DNA from 2 places in the Massilia haematophila genome. Region 2 is predicted to be linked to the other one. Evidence: riboswitches for the same ligand, from Rfam matches in the RefSeq annotation. Region 2 holds a riboswitch; the other holds the start of a gene.
The links. Region 2 has a riboswitch for cobalamin ahead of ACFOPH_RS00680 (TonB-dependent receptor family protein). Riboswitches for the same ligand answer to the same signal wherever they lie in the genome.
Positions count from the first base shown of each region.

Region 1 (4,412 bases), 4.4 Mb from region 2:
TTCAATCTCTGTAATGACTTTACGTCATGGTCGGACTGATGTTTAGTCAATCCGAACTCCTCCCATTGGTCGGAGTTCGCTCACTCAAAATACTGACCGTCATCTCATTGCTGAGACAACGTTTAATACTTTGTGCGAACATTTGATATTTTAAGTAATCAGCTGAACAAGTCAGCTGGCACCCTCATCAAACGCCCACACTTATCGACTGTTAATTGTTAAAGAACCTTGTTCTGTACTGCCTTGCTGCGTTTTGCGAATCGTTTTGTTCGTCAGCAGCAGAGAAGTGAGATTATGCAGTGTTTCGCGATCTTCGTCAACTTCTTTTTTACAGCACCGCGTTTTGCCGCGGCCTTCGTGAACTCTTCAACTACTTGATTTCGTTGTCGTTTTCACGAGGAACAGGACTATAGCAAAGCCGCCGGCGGCTTGCAAGGTCTCTTCGTGTGCTATCGTTGCCGCCGCCTCTACTTTATAGAACGACAACGATGCGTATTCCAGACTTGGTTCCCATCCATAACGACGAACTCGCCGCTACCCTTGCGGCCGCAATCGACAACAAGACCAAGCCGCTCGGCAGCCTGGGGCGCCTGGAAGCACTGGCCCGCCAGCTCGGCCTGATCCAGGCCAGCACCACGCCGCGCATCGACCGCCCCGCTATATTGGTGTTTGCCGCGGACCACGGCATCGTCGCGGAAGGCGTATCGGCTTACCCACAGGAAGTGACCTGGCAGATGGTCGAGAACTTCCTGGCCGGTGGCGCGGCGATCAACGTCTTCGCGCGCCAGAACAATTGCGCAATCCAGGTCATCGATGCCGGCGTCAACCACGATTTCGGCGTACGCGACGGTCTTGTCGACCGCAAGGTCGCCTCCGGTACACGTAATTTCGCGCTCGAGCCGGCGATGCGCATGGACGAGTGCGCGCTCGCCATGGAACGCGGCATGGCACTGGCACGCGACCTGCCGGGCAATGTCATCGGCTTCGGCGAGATGGGCATCGGCAACACCACTGCCGCGGCAGCCCTGATGCACAAGCTGGCCGGCATCCCCCTGCCCGAGTGCGTCGGCGCCGGCACCGGCCTCTCCCCCGAGGGCGTGCGCCGCAAGCAGGCCGTGCTCGAAGCAGCAGTGAATCAACATGCGGGCGTCGACGATCCATTGGCGGTACTGGCCACCTTCGGCGGCTTCGAAATCGCGATGATGGCCGGCGCCATGCTGCAGGCGGCCGCGCTGCGCAAGGTGCTGCTGATCGACGGCTTCATTGTCACCAGTGCACTGCTGGTAGCGGCGCGCCTGCAGCCGGCGATCCTCGACTACTGCGTATTCGCCCACTGCTCGAACGAGCAGGGCCATCGCCTGATGCTCGATCACCTCGGCGCGCGTCCCCTGCTGCAGCTCGACCTGCGCCTGGGCGAAGGCACCGGCAGCGCGCTCGCCCTGCCCCTGCTGCATGCGGCGGCGAACTTCCTGGCCGAGATGGCGACCTTCTCGTCGGCCCAGGTCAGCACCAGCGGCGAATAAGATGCAGCAGCTGCGCCTGTTCTTCATCGCCCTGCAGTTCTTCACGCGGCTGCCGATTCCGCGCTGGGTCGGCTTCCAGCCCGAGTGGCTGCATCATGCATCGCGCTACTTCCCGCTGGTCGGCTGCGTAGTCGCCGCGGTCGCGGCAGCGGTCTATCTGCTCGCGGCCCTGGTGCTGCCGGCGCCGGTCGCCGCGGTACTGTCGACCGCGGCCTCGATCTACGTCACCGGCGCCTTCCACGAAGACGGCTTCGCCGACACCTGCGATGGCCTGGGCGGCGGCCTGACGCGCGAACGCGTGCTCGAGATCATGAAGGACTCGCGCATCGGCGCCTATGGCGCGATCGGCATCGTCTGCATACTGGGCGTGAAATGCACGGCGCTCGCGCTGCTGCCGCCGAGCAGCGCCATCGCCGCCCTGTTCGTCGCGCATCCGCTGTCGCGCCTGGCTGCGACCAGTCTTATCTGGCGCATGGCCTATGCGCGTGCCGAAGGTAAATCCAAACCCCTGGCGCAGGAGATGACAAGCGGGGAATTCATTATCGCCGCGCTCACGGCCCTGCTCCCGGGCGCGGTGCTGGTCGCGTATGGTTTGCTGGGCGCCGCGGCGCTGGCAGCCTGTATCGCAGCGGCTGCCCTGTCCGCGCTCTGGCTGGCCCGCAAGTTCCACGCGCGCCTCCAGGGCTACACCGGCGACTGCCTGGGCGCCGTCCAGCAGTTGGCGGAAGTGGCCGTCTATCTGGTCGTCCTGGCCAGTCTCGGCCAGGGCGCACTGGCGTAAGCATGCGCCTGCTGCTCGTGCGCCATCCGCGGCCCGGCGTCGATCCCGGCCTGTGCTACGGCAGCAGCGACGTCGTCGCTCCCGCACATGAAACGGCCAGGGTGCGCGATGCGCTCCGCGCCGCCGGCCTGCCCGGGACCATGCCGACCTATGCCAGTCCCCTGGAACGCTGCGCCGCGCTGGCCCGTTCGCTGGATCCGTCGCCGCTGCGTTTCGACGCGCGCCTGGCCGAGATGGACTTCGGCGCCTGGGAACTGCGCAGCTGGGACACCATCGCGCGTTCCGAAATCGACGCCTGGGCGGACGACCTGCTGCATTACCGTCCCGGCGGCGGCGAATCCGTACTCGATGTCGCGCGCCGCGTTGCCGCTTTTCTCGACGACATGCGCGCCGAACTGCGCGGCGCCAGGCAGCCGCAGGCCCTCGTCATCTGCCATGCCGGCACCATGCGCCTGCTGCGCGCACTGTTCACCGGACAGCCCTTAATAACGGCCGCGCTGGAGGCGGCGCGCACACCGCACCGCATCGGCTACGGCGAATTGCTCGTGCTGAAAGACTGACAACATCGCCAGCATCGCCGTATAATGGCGCCGTTTTGGTGCTCGCGCCCGTGTTCACGGGCGCAGTTAAACGGGAAACACGAAGCCTCTCGAGGCCAACGTGTGCTGCCCCCGCAACGGTAAGCAAGTGCCGCGTTCGCGCGGCAAACCGTCTCCCCAGACCACTGTGCAGTCGCATGGGAAGGTCGGACGGCTCCACTTGCCAGCCCGGATACCGGCCAAAAGGTGGAGGGATGTCCGCGGACATCTCTCTGTTCAATCTGGCCTACGGGGACGTGGGCTGGTTGTCCAACCCGAGTACCATCATGACCTTTCACGTTTCACGGCAAGCGGCCGCATCGTCGCTCGCGCTCGCCATGGCTGCGCCTTTCGCGCACGCCGATGGCATTTCCGCTTCCACCTCCATCGATACCGTCGTCGTCACCGCCGCGCGCATGCCGCAGCGCGCCGCCGACGTGATCGCCCAGACCACCGTCATCGAGCGCGACGAGATCGCGCGTTCCGGCGCCGGCTCGGTCGCCGACGTCCTGCAGCGCCAGCCCGGCATCGAGATCACGCGCAACGGCAGCGCTGGCGCCAGCACCAGCGTCTTCCTGCGCGGCGCCAACAGCAACCAGGTCGTGGTCCTGCTCGACGGCGTGCGCATCGGCTCCGCCACCAGCGGCGTCGCCAGCTGGAACGCGATTCCCCTGGAGGCGATCGAACGCATCGAAGTCGTCTACGGCCCCTTGAGCACCCTGTACGGCGCCGACGCCATCGGCGGCGTGGTCCAGATCTTCACGCGCAAGGGCGAAGCCGGGCTGAACGCCACGGCCTCGATCGGCGCCGGCAGCGAAGCCACGCGCCAGGCCAGCGCCAACATCGCCGGCGGCAGCGGCGGCGAGCACGCCGTCAGCTATGCGTTCGGCGCGGGTCACGAAGAGTCCGACGGCTTCTCGGCCACCAAGCCGGGCGCCTTCGGTTACAACCCGGACGACGACGGCTACCGCCGCAGCAACGTGCACGGCCGCGTCGCGGTCGCCATCGCGCCGGGACACGAAGCGGGGGCCCAGTTCCTGCACAGTCGCCTGCGCGCCCAGTACGACAACGGTGCCGGCAACTACGACGTCCATAACAAGCAGGACCTGAACACGGCCTCGGTCTTCGTCGCCAACCAGCTCGCTGCGAACTGGCGCAGCGTCGTGCAGCTGGCGCGTTCCGAGGACAAGCTGGGCAGCTTCACCAGCGCGGCCGCCAGCGGCGCCAGCCAGATCGACACCCGCCAGGACGAGCTGACCTGGCAGAACACGATCAGCTTCGGCAGCGACACCCTGCAGCTGCTCTACGGCCACCGCAAGGAAGAAGTCGCATCGAGCAGCACCCGCGCCCTGGGACGCGAGCGCATCACGAATTCCTATGCCGCCGCCTACGCGCTGCGCCGCGACCGTCACCTGGTCGACATCAGCGCGCGCCGGGACAGGTCAAGCTACGGTCCGAAAACAACCGGCGCCCTCGGCTACGGCTACGACGTCGGCAGCGGCCTGCGCGCCACCGCCAGCATCGGTTCGA
Region 1 covers NZ_JBHRVV010000001.1:4,487,232-4,491,643, reverse strand. The annotation lists rRNA gene ACFOPH_RS19915 (16S ribosomal RNA) at 1-3, opposite strand, end outside; gene cobT (nicotinate-nucleotide--dimethylbenzimidazole phosphoribosyltransferase) at 489-1,523, shown strand; gene ACFOPH_RS19905 (adenosylcobinamide-GDP ribazoletransferase) at 1,525-2,304, shown strand; gene ACFOPH_RS19900 (histidine phosphatase family protein) at 2,307-2,864, shown strand; cobalamin riboswitch at 2,884-3,101, shown strand; gene ACFOPH_RS19895 (TonB-dependent receptor domain-containing protein) at 3,221-4,412, shown strand, end outside.
Region 1: linked by a shared signal. The riboswitch ahead of ACFOPH_RS19895 (TonB-dependent receptor domain-containing protein) and the one ahead of ACFOPH_RS00680 (TonB-dependent receptor family protein) in region 2 are both predicted to bind cobalamin.

Region 2 (4,412 bases):
CGGGCGACTGGTTCTGCAACGACCTGACCCTGGGCGATGGCAACAACCAGGGCGGGCGGCCGAAATGGACCTGGCATTCGGTGGTGTTCAGGGACGACGGCGAGGACTATGGACACTACACGGACCGCAACTGGGGCGGCGTGACCGGTCTGGTGCGGCGCGACATGGAAATGCTGGCGCGGTAGGGTGGGCGGTTAGATCGTCGGCGGTGAGCAGACGCGCCCTGTGTGCCGCCCACGTGGTGATCGTTGGCGGCAAAATCATCGCGCACGGGATCGGAGCCGCTAACTATCACCGCGTGGGCGGCGCACCTTACGCGGCTGAGCATATGTACCGGTAGAGCCGCCCACCCTACGGTACATCATCGGCGCCGCGTTCAACCTGCGACACCGTTCAACCCGCGCCGCTCTTGCGCGCGGCGCGCTTCTCCATCGCGGTCGGCCGCTTGCCGACCACGTAGACGACATACATCGGCTGCCTCGGATCGATGAGCGGCTGCGCGAGCTCGCCCTCGGCCACGGCGTTCGACACCGCATCGGGCAGGGTGCGCGCCGTCGGCGCCGGCGCGGCGCGCTCGGCCGGGCCGCTGAGGCAGGCCGCCGCTCCCAGCACGATGAAGGCGCCGAAAATCCAGATTTCCGCGTTGCGGGCGAATTCCATGATGTTCTCCTCATCCGGCCAGGGGCAGCCGGTCAGCTCATGGTGCCCAGCCTGAGTGATTCGTTATTGCAACGGATCAAGCCAATTTCATTCCTATTGGAAACATTGCGACATGTGGCCGGGACGCCGCAGCGGTGGCCAGCGTAAAATGCCGCCTTGTCAGAAGAAATTGGAAAGCACAGCATGTCGATACAATGGTTCCCGGGCCACATGAACTCCGCCAAGAAGCAGGCGGAGGAGCAGATGGAAAACATCGATCTGGTGATCGAGGTGCTCGACGCGCGCCTGCCGGAGGCGAGCCGCAACCCCCTGGTCGAGAAGATGCGCAAGTTCCGCCAGCGTCCCTGCCTCAAGATCCTGAACAAGATCGACCTGGCCGACCCGGTCGCCACCGCCGCCTGGAAGGCCTTCTACGACGCCCAGGAAGGCGTGACCGCCTACCCGATGACGACCAAGAAGCCGGCCGACGTCGCCCGCATCCCGCAGCTGGCGCTGTCGCTGGCGCCGCACCGCGGCGTGCCGACCAAGCCGCTGCGCATCATGATCATGGGCATCCCGAACGTGGGCAAGTCGACCCTGATGAACGCCCTGCTGAAAAAGCGCGTGGCGAAGGTCGGCGACGAGCCGGCCGTGACCAAGACCCAGCAGAAGCTCTACCTCGACAAGCACACGGTGCTGGTCGACACCCCGGGCCTGATGTGGCCGAAGATCGAGATGGACAGCGACGGCATGATGCTCGCCGCCAGCCACGCGATCGGCACCAACGCCCTGATCGAGGAGGAAGTCGCCTTCTTCCTGGGCGACCTGCTGCTCGAACGCTACCCGCAGCTGCTGACCGCCCGCTACGGATTCAAGACCGAAGGCATGGACGGCATCGCCGTGGTCGAGAACGTGGCCTCGCGCCGGGGTTTCCGCGTGCGCGGCGGCGAGTACGACATCGAAAAAGCGGCCCACGTGCTGCTGCACGACTACCGCACCGGCGCCCTGGGTCGCATCAGCCTGGAAACCCCGGAAACGCGCGCCGTGCGCATCGCCGCCCACGAAGTCGAGATGGCCGAAAAGGCGCGCATCGCCGCCGAGAAGGCCGCCGCCAGGGCCGAGGAAGCCGCGCGCGGCAAGCGCGGGACCTGAGCCGCGTAGAACGCTTGATTCGCCTGCTGCCTCTGATCGGGCGATGAGACCGCGTGGGCTCAAGAGCCCACCCTACAAAAGCGGTCCTCGGAGGGGGGGTACTCGTACCCACGCGGGCTCACGGCACGCATCCACGCGCCCCGTGCATCGACCGCCACCCTTGCCCGATATATAATCCTCCCCGTTCTGGTGCCCGCGCACGCAATCGGCGTGCGCAGTTAAACGGGAAACACGAGTCCGCGGCGCCTCCGGCGCGCGGCCAAGGTGTGCTGCCCCCGCAACGGTAAACAAGCGTCGCCCCGGCGACTGGCCCCTCGAAGACCACTGTGCCCCGGCATAGGAAGGTGAGGCGGTCCGACTTGCGAGCCCGGATACCGGCCAGGACAGGTGAACGTCCCAAGGAACGTTCGTTGAATCCGGCTTGCGGGGACGCAGGGCCGGGTGCACACTTTTCAAAAGAATCACAACATGACTTTTGCTGTTCCGAACAGCGCGCCGGCGATCAAGCCGCTCGCGCTTGCCTGTGCCGTTTGCTTCTCCTTTTCGCTGTTCCCCGGCGCCGCCAGCGCCGAGCAGGCCATGACCACCGTCCACGTCACCGGTGCGCGCTTCGCCAGCGACGCGGCCCTGCCGCCGATCGGCGCCAGCGTGATCACGGCCGAGGACATCCGCCGTGCCGGCGCCACCGACGTGAATGCCGCGATCCGCAAGATCGGCGGCGTGTACGGCCGCCAGAGCCTGGACGGCTCGCCCGACTTCGCGCTCGACCTGCGCGGCTTCGGCTCGAACGGCAGCCAGAACCTGGTGATCCTGGTCGACGGCGTGCGCATGAACGAGAACGAGCTGGCCGGCACCGTGCTGTCCTCGATCCCGGTCGACACCGTCGAGCGCATCGAGATCACGCGCGGCGGCAGCAGCGTGCTGTACGGCGAAGGCGCGACCGGCGGCGTCATCAACATCATCACCAAACGTGGGGCCGAAGCCGGCTACCACGGTTCGCTCAGCCTGGAAGGCGGCCGCTTCGACCAGTACGACGCGCGCGCCTCGGTCCGCCATGGCGAAGGCCCGCTGTCGTTCGACCTGGCCGCCGCCAAGCAGGGCACCGACAACTACCGCGACAACAACGAATTCCGCCAGAAGACCATCAGCGGTGGCGTCCAGTGGGCCGTCGACGGTTCGCGCCTGGGCCTGCGCGTGGAAAGCGCGCGCCAGGATTCGCGCTTCCCGGGCTCGCTGACGCTCGAGGAATTCAACGCCAACCCGCGCCAGACGAATACCCCGAACGACTTCGGCAGCCTCGACAGCGACCGCGTCACCCTGTCGGCCGAGCACCGCATCGGCAGCGTCGAGCTGGCGGCGGAGCTGTCGCACCGCGAGCGCGAGGTGAACGCCGCCTACGACTACGGCACCTACGTCTACGAGTACGGCTACCACACGCGCCAGACCCAGTTCTCGCCGCGCCTGCGCCAGACGTCGCGCTGGAACGGCATGCTCAACGAGGTCGTGGCCGGCGTCGACCTGATGCGCTGGGAGCGCGCCACCAGCACCGGTTCGGACGCGAGCCAGGATTCGAAGGCCTTCTACCTGCGCGACGAGATGCGCTTCCCGGGCGCGGCCAACGCGCGCCTGGCGCTGGGCGCGCGCCACGAGCGCTTCGAGAAGGACGAGGCCAACCCCGACCTGTTCGTGCCGAACGGCGAGCAGTCGCAGAACGGCTGGAGCGTCGAGGGCAGCATCGATCCGATTGCCGGCGTCACCGTGCACGCCAAGGCGGGGGAGAGCTACCGCATCCCGAACGCCGACGAGAACGGCTACCGCTCCTCGACCGGGCTGCTCGACGTGCAAACCTCGCGCGACCTCGAGCTCGGCGTCACCGTCGGCGACGAGGAACGCCGCGTCGCGGCGCGCGTGTTCCGCCACCGCCTGCGCAACGAGATCTTCTTCGATCCGACCCTGGGCGGCGGCTTCGGCGCCAACACCAACCTCGATCCGACCCGGCGCCAGGGCGTCGAACTCGAAGGCCAGCTGAACATCGGCGGCGACTGGCGCCTGACTGGCCAGTGGCAGCACGTGCAGGCCGAGTTCACCGATGGCCCGAACGCCGGCCGCGAGATGGTGCTGGTGCCGAAGAACGTCGTCACCGCGCGCCTGGCGTGGATGCCGGCCAGCGGCCACAGCGCCGACGTCGGCGCGCAGTACGTGTCGAACCAGCGCTACGGCAACGACTTCTCGAACACCTGCGCCGCGCGCATCCCGTCCTACACCACCGTCGATGCCCGCTACGCGCGCAAGGTCGGCGCCTGGGAGTTCGCCGTGAGCGGCCTGAACCTGGCCGACCGCCAGTACTTCAGCAACGCCTTCGGCTGCCGCAGCGGCATTTACCCGAGCGACGGCCGCCAGCTGAAGCTCTCGGCGCGCTACGACTTCTAAGGTCATGCGCGTCCCGCCGCCAGCATCGCCGACACGCCAGCGCGCCGTACTGCTGGTGCTGACGGCCTGCGCATTGCTGGCGCTGGCCGCCGCCGGCACCGCCGGTTCGGTGCCCGTGCCCCTGCGCGAGCTGCCGCAAGCGCTGGTCAGCCTGCTGGCCGGCGCGCCCGACGGCATGGCGGCGACCCTGC
Region 2 covers NZ_JBHRVV010000001.1:136,516-140,927, forward strand. The annotation lists gene ACFOPH_RS00665 (hypothetical protein) at 1-185, shown strand, start outside; gene ACFOPH_RS00670 (hypothetical protein) at 394-660, opposite strand; gene ylqF (ribosome biogenesis GTPase YlqF) at 844-1,791, shown strand; cobalamin riboswitch at 1,962-2,188, shown strand; gene ACFOPH_RS00680 (TonB-dependent receptor family protein) at 2,260-4,221, shown strand; gene ACFOPH_RS00685 (FecCD family ABC transporter permease) at 4,226-4,412, shown strand, end outside.